Regions from separate parts of the Arthrobacter sp. Hb9-2 genome, predicted to be linked through region 3. Evidence: riboswitches for the same ligand, from Rfam matches in the RefSeq annotation. Region 3 holds a riboswitch; each other region holds the start of a gene.
The links. Region 3 has a riboswitch for cyclic di-AMP ahead of AC5RV1_RS12370 (M23 family metallopeptidase). Riboswitches for the same ligand answer to the same signal wherever they lie in the genome.

Region 1: it holds a riboswitch for cyclic di-AMP, as region 3 does, so the genes downstream of both, AC5RV1_RS11140 (NlpC/P60 family protein) here and AC5RV1_RS12370 (M23 family metallopeptidase) in region 3, are expected to answer to the same signal.
Region 2: it holds a riboswitch for cyclic di-AMP, as region 3 does, so the genes downstream of both, AC5RV1_RS00180 (LysM peptidoglycan-binding domain-containing protein) here and AC5RV1_RS12370 (M23 family metallopeptidase) in region 3, are expected to answer to the same signal.

The regions. Positions count from the first base shown of each region.
Region 1 covers NZ_JBNHGJ010000016.1:92,321-96,526, reverse strand. The annotation lists partial or broken gene AC5RV1_RS11150 (MmyB family transcriptional regulator) at 1-135, shown strand, start outside; gene AC5RV1_RS11145 (dihydrofolate reductase family protein) at 220-783, shown strand; gene AC5RV1_RS11140 (NlpC/P60 family protein) at 987-1,772, opposite strand; cyclic di-AMP (ydaO/yuaA leader) riboswitch at 1,776-1,967, opposite strand; gene AC5RV1_RS11135 (AMP-binding protein) at 2,067-4,206, opposite strand, start outside.
Region 2 covers NZ_JBNHGJ010000001.1:37,749-41,954, reverse strand. The annotation lists gene AC5RV1_RS00195 (DNA alkylation repair protein) at 1-329, opposite strand, end outside; gene AC5RV1_RS00190 (TraR/DksA family transcriptional regulator) at 326-685, opposite strand; gene AC5RV1_RS00185 (dienelactone hydrolase family protein) at 832-1,806, opposite strand; cyclic di-AMP (ydaO/yuaA leader) riboswitch at 2,111-2,274, shown strand; gene AC5RV1_RS00180 (LysM peptidoglycan-binding domain-containing protein) at 2,278-3,150, shown strand; gene AC5RV1_RS00175 (protein adenylyltransferase SelO) at 3,321-4,206, opposite strand, start outside.
Region 3 covers NZ_JBNHGJ010000019.1:82,647-86,852, reverse strand. The annotation lists gene serC (phosphoserine transaminase) at 1-370, opposite strand, end outside; gene AC5RV1_RS12375 (iron-dependent transcriptional repressor DtxR) at 649-1,344, shown strand; cyclic di-AMP (ydaO/yuaA leader) riboswitch at 1,491-1,702, shown strand; gene AC5RV1_RS12370 (M23 family metallopeptidase) at 1,713-2,534, shown strand; cyclic di-AMP (ydaO/yuaA leader) riboswitch at 2,663-2,845, shown strand; gene AC5RV1_RS12365 (C40 family peptidase) at 2,916-3,599, shown strand; gene AC5RV1_RS12360 (NlpC/P60 family protein) at 3,766-4,206, shown strand, end outside.

The sequences.
Region 1 (4,206 bases), on a different contig from region 3:
GCGTTCAGCGATCTTGTCGGTGAACTCTCAACCCGCAGCGACCTCTTTCGGAAACTCTGGGGAGCCCACGACGTCCGGGAACACCGCACCGGCATCAAAAGCGTCCACCATCCCATCGTCGGCGACCTCGACCTCCACCTCCGCGGAAATTGATGCTGCGATCCGTACCGCTCCGTGCTGGTCTGTACAAGGAATACCGGCGCGCGGGAGACTGTCGCCATGCGCAACCTGACCTTTGGCATGAACGTGAGCGTGGACGGCTACATCGCCGCGCCCGGCGACGACCTCGGCTGGAGCGTCCCGAGCGACGAATTGTTCCAGTGGTGGTCCGACCGGGTGGGGGCGACGGGCCTGGCGCTGTACGGGCGCAAACTGTGGGAGACGATGAGCTCCCACTGGCCGACGGCCGACCAGCAGCCCGGCGCCACGCCGGCGCACATCGAGTTTGCCCGCCGCTGGCGGGCCATGCCGAAAATGGTGTTCTCCTCGACGCCCAGCACGGTCGACTGGAACACCCGCCTGGCCACCGGCGACGCGGTCACCGAGATCACCCGGCTCAAAGCGGATGACGGCGGCTTCATGGACATCGGCGGTGCCACACTCGCCGCGGCGGCCATGCGGGCCGGGCTGATCGACGAATACATGATGGTCACCCATCCGGTCCTGGTGGGCGGCGGCACGCCGTTCTTCACAGCCTTGGACAACTGGGTGAACCTCAACCTGGTGGAGACCCGGAAGTTTCCCGACGGTGTGGTCCTGACCAGGTATGAGACCAGGCGCTGAGTCGAGTTGCGGGAGCAGCAGGCGGCGTCTTGGTTGCTTCGCCTGCGCGGCGGAACTCAGTCCGCGGCCGAAGGTCGGGAAGGCATGGGGCAACATAACCACGCGATCCGGCGGAAATGGCAGTGCTCCAATGTGCAGAGGGCATGCTGAAGGCCGGTGAGTTAATGCCCCCAAGGCATTGACTCACCGGCCTTCAGTAGTTTCTATTTGCCTGCGCGGACGAAGGTGACGGCGCCCTTGGAGGTCATCCAGGTCAGGGGGTGGACGGCGGTTTCGTTCTTGCCGTTCAGGCCGGAGCTGAGGACCTGGCCGTTGCCGACGTAGATGCCCACGTGGCCGGACTGGACAACCATGTCACCGGGCTGGGGATCAGTGACGACGGTGCCGTAGTTCATGAACTGCATCGGACCAAGGTCACCGACAGGGATCCCTGCAGCATTCAGGGCATTTTCGACCAGTCGTGTGCAGTCCTGAATCATGCCGATCTGGGCGTAAGCGGAGGACACCATGGTGGCATTTACGCCTCCCGCTGCCGGGGCAGGAGCCGGAGCGGGAGCGGCGGGCGTGACGGTTACCTGGGCCTTGGCCGGCGCAACGGCCTGCGTCTTGACGGCGGCAGAAGCGGCAGGAGCGGCAGCTTTGGGGGCCTCGACGACGACTGGTTTGGGTGCTTCGACGACGGGGGCAGGCGTGGTCTTGACGGCGGGACGCTCGAAGGAGATCTGCACTGTGGCGTCTGCGCTGAGCGGGGTTTGTACCTGGCTGGCGACTTCCAGGTTCGATGCCGGCTCGGCTTCGCGCTGGGTTGGGGCGTCTGCTGCCTGGGCGGCGATGCCGCTGGTCAGGACGAGGCCGGAAGCGGCTGCAATGACGGCGGCCTGACGGCCTACACCGCCGGCGTGGCCGGCGAAGGATTTGGACAGGACCGCCAGGGGGCTGGTCTGGACGGGGACCGCGCGGCGGCGGCCGTGAGCTTTGCCATTGGGCATGAAAGGGCCTCTCCCACTGCCTGCGAGGTTAGCTGTCGGATTCGGATGGGAGACACCCGGCCGTGGTGATGCACGAAAGGCACCAGGCACGGCTTCACCCCAAGGCCTGCCGGAAGCAGGCCGTTATTGGGTTCCCCGTCTCTGCCGGACGATTTTGCGAACGGATCCCGGGCAGCGGCAGAGTTAGGCAAGTCTGCTCAGGAGTGCCGCATTCGGAGAAACGGGCACGGCTTCAGACCCTATGTCACAACAGCCCCATTTGTCACATTTGCATAACGCACTTCGCGCTGGGACTTACGTCAATCGTTCCCGTTCAACGGGGCGTAGCAACGATGTGAAGCATCGCCCCGCCCATTTGAAGGCTGCCGTAGTGGGCAACCACCTGCAGAGTGCCCAGTAGCCCATCCCCAGCACGAGGGACCCGGCAACCGCAAGGACCGGGTTGATGGGAAGCAGCAGCGGGTAGACCAGCCAGTGGGTGAGGTAGATATACAGGGACGCCGCGGCCAGCCAGCCGATGACCCGGCGCAGGACGGCCGGCACCGGCAGGGCTGGCACCCACACCAGCAGCAGAATGCCTGCAGCGACGGTGACATCGCGGACGGTGCTGCCGAAGAACCCCGGCAGCGTCATCAGGGTGATGACCGAGACAGTAATCCTGTGGAAGTGTGTGCGGGCCCGGGCGAGCGCCCAGCCGAGCGCGAAGAGCCAGAACACGGGCGGCGGCTTGGGAAGGCCAGGATCCACGATGTCGTACCGGCTCAGCAGCGCGATGGCCACCAGCCCCAGGGCGAAAGCGAACGGCGCACGGCGCTCCACCCGGTCAATCCAGGGCACGGCCATAAGCGCTGCCACGGCCAACAGGATGTACACCAGCAGTTCCACAAACCAGAAATGCCACTGCGTGGTTACTTGCTCGGGCCCAACTATGGCGTTCAACAGGAAGATGTTGGCAACGCTGTAGCGGTCCGTGAGCACGTAGGCCACGGCGATAAAAGCGGTGGAGGGCAGAACTATCCGGGCCACACCGCGGAGCTGGCGGCGCAGCCGCGGGAGCCGCTGGTCCGCCAACTGGAAGCGTGCGAAGTTGTAGCCGGCCACCACGAAGAGCAGGTGGGCGGTCTGGAACATGATCAGCTCCACGTGCGTGGCCACAATGCACACGATGGCGACGGCCCGGAGCACAATCGAGGTTTCCAGGAAGGAAAAGGGGCTCCGCCGCCTGGGCTTCCGGCGGCGCTCCAATTCCCGCACCGGCAAAAGGTGCCAGTCGGAAGGAAGCTGTCCCAGGACACGCTCCAGCTGAACCGAGACCGCCACGTAGGACAGCGAGTCGCCGTCAAGGGAGACGAACGTGTCGTCGTCTCCCACAACGGGGCATTCCAGGGCCTCGGCGAAAATGCTTCGGATGTCGTCGGGGTTGCCGGCGGGGGTTGGGCCCTCCGGTGCCGGCTTGGCGGTTGCGGCGCGGGCGGTACCGACGGCACCCGCAGCAGAGGGCGCTGGAGCGGCAAGTCCCAGGACGGCCGGGTAGTCCACCTTGCCGGTGGTCAGGCGCGGGAGGGCTTCCACGGCATGGATCACGACGGCGGTGCGCGGCAGCCCCAGCGTGCCGGCCAGGGTCTTGGCGAGCAAACCGCCGTCGTGCCCGCCTTCGACGGCGACCACAAGGCGGTCGTCGGTGCCGGCGGCGGCTGCGGTGATTCCCATGTCGGCGAAGATCCGCTCCACCTGGCCGAGGTCCACGCGCAGGCCGACAATTTTCACGAACCGGCTGCGCCGTCCCACCACCTCGTACAGGCCGTTCGGGTGCTGGCGGGCGAGGTCACCGGTGCGCAGTTCGCGGACTTCCCGGCCGAGTGCCAGGTCCCCGGGGTGGTCGGCGTAACCGAGCATGACGTTGGGGCCGCTGTAGACCAGTTCCCCGTCTGCCAGGTCCTCCACCGGTTCAATGCGGAAGGATCCGCCCGGTACGGGGACGCCGATGGTTTCAGCATGGTCGGCGGCCAGGTCAGGTGGCAGATAGGCCATCCGGGCGGTGGCTTCCGTTGCTCCATACATCACGAAGAGGTCCCAGCCGCGGCGCTGCCCGGTTTCCGCCCAGGCGCGCACCTTCTCCGGTGCCAGCCGTCCGCCGGCCTGGGTGACGTAGCGCAGGTTGGGCAGGTCCGCATCGGCGAAGCCCACCCGCTCCAGGAGGTCGAAGGTGTAGGGAACCGCCGCGAAGGAGGTGGCCTGCCGTTCCCGGAAGAGATCCCAAAAGCAGGGATCCACCACTGAGAGGTCCGTGAGGACCAGCCCTGCCCCGCGGACCAGGTGACTGTTAACAACGGACAGGCCGTAGCAGTAATGCAGGGGCAGCGTGGTGGCGGCCTTGTCGTCCGGCCCAATGCCCAGGTACTCGGCGATGGCTTCGGCGTTGGCTGTGAGGTTG
Region 2 (4,206 bases), on a different contig from region 3:
CGCGTCAGGTCCGAATGGCGCAGGAGTGACTCCCTGGATTGGAGCAGCACAACGGCGGCGAGCCGGCGCTCGAAGACTGCCCTGGAGCCGGGCTTGGGCTGACCCCACAGGGCGGATGCCAGCTGTACCACGGCGTCGTGATCGAAGTCCTTGTACTTTCGCAGGGCGTCGCGGATGGTCCCCCGGACAGCACCCACAGAGGAGCCGTAGGAGGCCAGCTGCCCGCCGAGCCGGCCCTCGACGTCGTCCGCACGGTACCAGGCACCCTCGTTCTGCAGCGTGCGGTCAATGAAGGCGGCAACAACAGTCACGTCCACGCCGCTGCTCATTGACTGCGGCCTGCCGATGCGTGCCGGATGCAGAACGGGGTCCACGGCCGTGCCTCCAGCCTGCCTTCGGCGATGGCGTCCCCGCAGACCGCGCAGGTCCCATAGGTGCCGGCGGCGATCCTGGCCAGGGCCGCCTCCACCTCGCCGAGCCCAATGCTGCTCTGCTTCAGCAGGGCGGACGCCTGGGACAGTTCGAAGGCGATGGTGGAGCCCTCCGGATCATGCTCGTCGTCCACGTTGGAGTCCTGGCGTGCTGAATTTGCGGAGGCGATGTCCGCGCGGAGGGCCGGCAGGAGGGCCGCCTTCCGCTCCCGTTCCTCCTCGAGCAGGAGACGGAACCGTTCGTAGTCGGGCATGGGAAAAGCCTACGCGGGGTCAGGACCAGTTCCTCGCCACCGGTGGTTCCAGGCGGCGCACGGCGAGCCGTCTTTGACGGCCAGCATTTTTCGTTATGGAGCGGAGAAACATCCGCCTTCCGCACGCCAGGCGCGCATGCCGCGCCCTAGAGGTGCTCGCCGAACCACGCGAGGGTATCGTTCCACGCCGCCGTAGCCTGGGCTTCGTTGTAGCGGTCGCCGGTGTCGTTATGGAAGGCATGGTCAACGCCGGGGTAGACAGTGAGCTGATGGACAACATCAGTGGCTGCGAGCGCATCCTTGAGAGCAGGCATCGCGCCCGTGATGCGCTGGTCAAGTTCGGCATAAACGCCGAAAACGGCGGCCCTGATGTCCGGCACTTTGGCCAGGTCAGGGGCCGGCCCATAAAACGCCGAGGTGGCTTTTAACCCGTCCAGCTCGGTGGCCGCCTGCCATGTAATGCCGCCGCCGAAGCAGTAGCCGGTCATGGCGATACGGCCGCCGTCCACGAAGTCCTGGGCTTTGAGATACTCCAGTGCTGCTGCGAAGTCGGCAACGTGGCGCGGGGCGCCGGCTTGGGTGAGGGCACCGGGAACTGCGTCGCGGTCCATGTTTGCAGTCCCGCCCTCCCGGCTGAGCAGGTCAAGGGCAAGGGCCGCGTAGCCCGCTTTCGCGAAGCGGCGGGCCACATCTTCGATATGGGGTGTCAGGCCGCGGTTTTCATGGCAGATCAGCACGGCAGGGCTGCGCCCTTCCCGCTCCGGCCTGGCCTGGTAGGCGCTGATTGAGGTTCCGCCGGACGAAAACTGTACGGTCGCCGTCGTCATCCCTGGCGCACCCTCCGGAACGGAAAGCGGGCTCTTTGCCCCGGGCACAGCACCGGAACCGGCAGTGCCGGCGGCCGAAGATGTTGAAGGCTCCGGGGTGGGCATGGGGTCGGTGCTCCGCGGTACCTCACTGGGCGTACAGCCCACCAGCAGCATCGCCGCCGCTGCTGCTGCCATGCTGCCGGTGATGAAGGCAACCCGCCGGGTGAAGGTCCGCTGACTCAGCGCGCCGGCACGGTAGTCGTCAAAAAATTCCTCGATCAGGTATTTCTCATACTTGCCTAGCTGGGTCACTGTGCCTCCTCGCCGGTGCCGAACATCCTCCTCCGTCCGGTACCTCCGGGCAAGGTTCGCGGCCACTTTTCGAGATCCTTTATCAGTTTGTGACAAAGAACACGGCCAGATGTGCGGCGCGCCTATTTCGGGTGGTCAGCCGGATGCGGCAAATGAGTCTATTCGATTGCTAAATACGATAGGAACACCTCGTATGTTACCCAAATGTGACAATCGGTGCGGAATCAGGTTATGGTCTTCAGGTGTCCCTCTCAGACGGGACATTCCCGTCAGTATGCCGAGCCCTGCCACTGACCCGGGATTCAATCGTTTCCAGCTGGCAGGGACGGGGGAACCAAGTTTCCGCGGCCTCCTACGAGGCCTTGGGGTTAAGTCGATAGCGCCTCCGTTCCGTGCGGAGTCGCTGCCGGCCGGGTATCTCCAACCCGAACCCGACAGCTCACCCCGCAGGCATGGGAGAGGCGATCAACCGTGTCAAAAAATTCCACCACCGCCCGTCACCGCGCGACTCCGGCCCGCTCCATCGCGCTCGAGGGCTTGGCTGTCTCAGCCAAGTCGCTTGGCCGCCCGGCGCTCGCCGTAGCCGCAGCTTCCGGCATTGCCTTCGGTGTAGGCGCCCCGGCCCACGCAGGCGTTACCGGTCCGGACACCACTGAGACCACCAACACCCAGGCTTATGCAGCACCTGCTGCTGCAGTGGCTGCCCCCGCAGCCACAGCTGCAGCCAACGTGCACACCGTCGTCTCCGGCGACACCCTGGGCGCCATCTCGGCCGCCAACGGTGTAGCCCTGAATGACGTTCTGTCCGCCAACGGCCTGTCGATCGACACGATCATCTTCCCCGGCGACCAGATCCAGATCCCCGGTGCCGGTGCCGTTGCAGCTGCTCCAGCTCCCGCCAAGGCTGCTGCTCCGGCTCCCGTCAAGGCTGCTGTTGCTGCCGCTCCCGCTAACACCGGAATGAACCTGTCCTACGCTTCCACGACGCCTGCTCCGGCTCCGGCAGCACCCGCTCCGGCACCGGCAGCCGCCGGCACCGGCACCGGCGCAGCCATCCTGGCGGCCGCGTACGGCCAGCTGGGCGTCCAGCAGGACTGCACCGCCATGGTGGAGAAGGCTCTCCGCTCCGTGGGCAAGGGCGTTGGCGACCTCGCCCCGGGCCAGTTCTACCAGTACGGCTCCACTGTGGGCACCCCCGCTCCCGGTGACCTGGTGATCACCGCCGGCCACGTGGGCGTCTTCGCCGGCAACGGCCAGGTTGTCAGCGGCGGCGTGGACGGTTTCAAGACCGAGGTCCACTCCATCAGCTGGCTCAGCGGCGCTTCCTTCGTCCGCGTAGCGTAGTCACACCACCCGAACAGGGGCGGCAGACGGGATTGTTCCCGGCTGCCGCCCCTGTTTTGTTGTCCGGGCCTGTTGTTGCCAGGCCCTGTTTTGTTGTCCGGCCCTCCAGGCAGCCGGCCCCGCAGGTGCCTTGGCTGCTTAGACTGTGGCTGCTTCAGTGCCGTGCGTGCTCAGGTGCCGCAGAAGGTCTGGTAGCTGCCGAAGTCCTCCGGCGCTCCCTCGGTGTAGCGTTCGAGCCCCGGCCGCTCGTGGAAGGGGTCACGGACCACGTCGAGGAGTTGGTTGAAAGGACCAAGGTCACCCTCCGTTGCTGCGGCGAGCGCTTCCTCCACCAGGTGATTACGCGGTATGTAGGCGGGGTTGACCCGGTCCATCATGCCGGCGTCGGGTTGCAGGGCACGCCACCGCGCCGCCCACGCGTCGAAGGCAGCCAGGTCAAGGACCATTCCCCTGGCCGGGCGGTCATTTCCCCTTGCCGCGTGGGCCAGGTTCCGGAAAAAGGACGTGTAGTCGATTGGTCCGTCCCTCAAGAGTGCCACCAGCCCGTCCACCACCTCAGAGGCTTCTTCAGCCTCAGGCGTTCCCGCTGGGGCTTCCGCCACACCGAGTTTGGTTTTCATGCCGGAGAACCATGCGTCACTGTATTGGCGGCGGAACTTGCCGAGTGCCTCGACGGCAGGGGCCACGGCCTCTTCCTGGTCCTCGTTGAAGAGCGGCAGCATGGCCTCGGCGAGTCGGGCCAGGTTCCATTCGGCAATGACCGGCTGGTTGGCGTACGCATAACGCCCGCCGACGTCAATGGAGCTGTAGACCGCGGCAGGATTAAAGGCGTCCATGAAAGCGCAGGGCCCGTAGTCGATGGTTTCTCCGGAGATGGTCATGTTGTCCGTGTTCATCACGCCGTGGACGAATCCCACCAGCATCCACTGCGCCACCAGCGATGCCTGGGCGGCCACCACCCGTTCGAAGAGCTCGAGGTAGGGGTTTTCTGCTTTGGCGGCATCAGGGTAGTGCCGGCTGATGGCATGGTCGGCCAGGCGGCGCAGGAGGTCCAGG
Region 3 (4,206 bases):
TTGACGAGGAGTCCAGGAAGGGCGCTTTGTTGGTGGCTGCGGCAAATTTGGAGCCGAACTCGCCGAAGGACAGGTGCTGGGCCTTGTTTTCAACGAGGCCGAAGCTGGCCACATCCCAGAAAGCCGTGGAGCCACCAACGCCCAGGACCACTTCGTAGCCCTCCGGGGCACGGAAGAACTGGCTGAGACCCTCGCGGACGGAGCCAACAAGGTTCTTGACCGGGGCCTGCCGGTGGGAGGTGCCAAGGATGTTCTTCGAGGCGGCGGACAGCGCATCAATCTGCTCCTGCCTGACCTTGGAAGGCCCGGCGCCGAACCGTCCGTCCTTGGGCAGGAGGTCGGCGGGAATAGTGATGCTGGTTTCGCTCACGGGTGCTCCAATTTCGGGCTGGACATGGCTTTGGTCCGGACGGGTGTTGGTGGCCGGCAGCCGGTGACGGCTGCAACCAGGGCCTCCCTTATTCTGCCTGAACGGCACAATAGGCGGGAACCGGAACCGTCATAGTCCAGCCAATGAGACGCCCCGCCCGCGCCCCGGTGAACTATTCGGACAAAGTCAAAATAGGCTAAGCTTTTCCACGGACTACGTCGCGGTGAAGGCGATACGGTGGGACAACGCTAGGTACTGTGCTCGAGGAGCTGAGCTGGATGACGGATCTGATCGATACTACGGAGATGTACCTTCGGACCATTCTGGAGCTCGAGGAAGAGAACATCGTTGCCCTTCGCGCCAGGATCGCCGAGCGGCTGCGCCACTCCGGGCCTACCGTCTCCCAAACCATCGGGCGCATGGAACGGGACGGCCTGGTGGTTGTCTCCGGCGACCGCCACCTGGAGCTCACCGAGACGGGCCGGAAGCGTGCCACCGAAGTAATGCGCAAGCACCGCCTGGCTGAACGTCTTCTCGCCGATGTGATCGGTTTGGACTGGGCCTACGTCCACGACGAAGCCTGCCGCTGGGAGCATGTTATGAGCGAGCGGGTGGAACGGCGCATCTATGAGCTGCTGAACCATCCCACTGAGTCCCCTTATGGGAACCCGATCCCCGGCCTTGCTGCCCTGGGCGGCGTGCCGACCCTGGGTTTTGCGGATGGCGCCATTAGCCTTTTGGAGGCGATGAAGTCGTACGGTCCTGCCTCGGTGGTGACCATCAGCCGGCTCGCCGAGCCCATCCAGGTAGAGCCTGAACTGCTCTCCCAGCTTGATGAAGGCGGTATCCGGCCGGGTGCGGCTGTGTCGCTGGAACGGGTGGGTGACTACATCTCGGTCCGGGTTCCGGGTATCGAAGGTGCCTTGGAGCTGCCTCCGGAAGTTGCCGCCCATGTGTTCGTGGCGATCCGCTGAAAGGCAAAGAGCGGACGCCATACTCCGTGTGAACTGCGTTACGCAAAGATAACGGAATTGTTACTTTCGGGCTTAAGCATCTATAGTTGAACCAAGCGTTGATATTAAAGCGTTACCTGATCTGGAGCCGAGCTCTGCCAGCGGATCAGGAGCACGAGTCGTAACTGGCAGAGGCGGGGGAACCACAAGCGGCAGCGGGGGACTGCCTTGGGGTGAAGTCCGTCAGCAGCAAGCCTCTTCCAGTGAAGGATTCCTCCGGGGATATCTCTGTGCCGAAGCTTGCTTACGGCGGACCGGGTCTTTGAACTCTCTGACCCGAATCCGACAGCTAACTTCGCAGGCTTTCCAGAGAGGAACCCTTCTTGACCATGCAGAATTCCAGGGGACGCCGCCGCGCGGCGGTCCCTGCTTCGACACCGCGTGTTGTCGAAGTCATCACCTCGGAACGCCCCCGCGATCCGCACCGTGATGCGCGCCGCCGTCGGGGTCCCTTCCGCCAAATTACTGAATTCGCCGCTGCCAGCGGCATCGGCCAAAAGGCCGGCATCGCCCTGGCCGCCACCGGGCTGGTGCTCACCGTGACCGTGCCGGCCACCAGTCCCGTGATGGCCACGGATGCCTCGGGATCCACTCCTGTCGCCGCGTCCGCTGTTGTGCCCCAGCCGCAGGTTTCCGCGGAAGCAGGTGCCCAGATAGACTTCAGCCGCTCTGCTGTGGTTACCCAGGCAGACCCGGACGGCAAACTGAAGCAGCTGCTCAGTGCCCAGTCTGCCGGTGCCATCACCCGCGCCGCTTCCGCAGGAAGTCTTGGCGCCCCGCTCGCTGCTTTGACCACTGCGTCGCCGTTCGGCTACCGGGTCAGTCCGATCACCGGAGGCTCCGGCGACTTCCACCGCGGACAGGACTACGTAGCCCAGTGCGGCACCTCTGTTCTCGCCGCAGCCACTGGAACGGTCACCTTCGCCGGCTGGCACCAGTACGGCGGCGGCAACCGCGTCGTAGTGGATCACGGCAACGGCCTGGAAACCACTTACAACCACTTGTCGTCCTTCAGCGTCAAGGAAGGGCAGACGGTGTCCCGCGGGGACGTCGTGGCCCTCAGCGGGACCACGGGGGCTTCCACCGGGTGCCACCTCCACTTTGAGGTCCAGGTCAACGGCGAAGTTGTTGACCCGACCGGTTGGCTTTAGTCAAATGACGGTGAGCTATCACTTGGTGTTGACATGCCGTGACCTGAATGTGACATTCTTCCAAAACTGCTGTACCGTCTAACTCGCGTCAACTTTTCCGAAGTTGACGCTCTTGTGCGGATTGCCTAACTCTGCCACCGCTCAAGGTCCGTTCGCATTTCATCGTCTGGCAGGGGCGGGGGAACCAATTTTGGCCTTCAGCTTTTTGAAGGCCTTGGGGTTAAGTCGCAAAAGCTTCCCAGGAAGCCGCGCGGCCGGGTGACTCCCATCCGAATCCGACAGCTCACCTCGTAGGCATTGGGAGAGGCTACCTTCGTGTCTTCACGCCATAATTCTGCGCGCCACCGTGCGCAACCGGTTCGTACCAACCCCCTGGACTCCGTGTCCAAGGCCGTTAGTGCCAATGCCGGGACAGTAGGTCGCCAGGCTGCAGTCATCGCAGCTGCCTCGGGCCTCATCCTGACCATGGGCCTGCCGGCCAATGCAGCGGACACCACCGCTGGTGTCTCCGCTTCCACGGAATCCGGATCGGCACAAAGTGCCCTCGCTGTCACGGCGGCGCCCACGGCTACCGTCTCCTTCGAGCGCCCCGTGGTCAAGACCACCCCGGCACCCGTTGTTGAGCGGGTAGTTGCGCAGTCCACGGACTCAGACGATGAGCAGGGAGTGACCACCGCTTCCACCGCGTCGGCCGGCTCCGTTGCGGACAAGGCCGTGGAGACAATTGCCTCCGCGTCCACTTCCGGAATTGCAGGCCTCGCCTACACCGGCATCGGCCGTCCGTACGTTTGGGGCGGCACCACCCCCAACGGCTGGGACTGCTCAGGCTTCACCCAGTGGGTCTACGCCCAGGCCGGCATCAGCATCCCCCGCGTCAACGCGTGGAACGCAATGAAGCCCACCTCCACGCCGCAGCCGGGTGACCTGGTTATGCAGAACGGCGGCGCGCACGTCGGCATCTACGTCGGCAACGGCATGATGATCAGTGCCCTGAACCCCTCCCAGGGAACGCTGCTGCACTCGGTAGCTGCTACCGGCTCCTCAGCATTCTTCACTATGAACTAGTTCTTCGACCCCACGGTCCAAGGGCTTTTTCTTTGCCCAAACAGCTCTTCGCTAAATCACCACACATCCCCGTTCGGGACGTGCCGGCGTACCCCCAAGATGCCGGCGCGTCCAAACACCTTTGGCTGCCCACATGCGGCTTTGAAGGAAACGAAAGAGAGAACTGATGACTACTCGTGCAACCGCACGGCACCGCGCCGAGGCCACCAAGACCAACTCGCTCGCCATCATTGCCAAGGCTGTCGGCGACAACGCCGGCGGTGTAGGACGCCAGGCAGCCGTTATCGCAGCCGCTTCCGGCCTGGTCCTGACCAGCGGCCTCGCGGCGAACGCTGCTGACGCCAACGTCCAGCGTGACTCAGCTCCGGCCTCCACGCTGGAAGTCGAATCAACGGTTGAGGCTCCGATCTCCGCTGCGTCCACCATTGCCATCTCCTTCGAGAAGCCTGCTGTGACCACCACGCCGGCTCCCGTTATGGAAGCTCCGGAGCCCGAGGTGGAGGTCCAGGAAGCCGCTCCGGCTCCTGCTCCGGCCGCAAGGACCGCCGCTGTTGCGAAGGTGACCGCTACAGCTCCGGCTGCAGCAGCCCCCGCCGCTCCTGCCTCG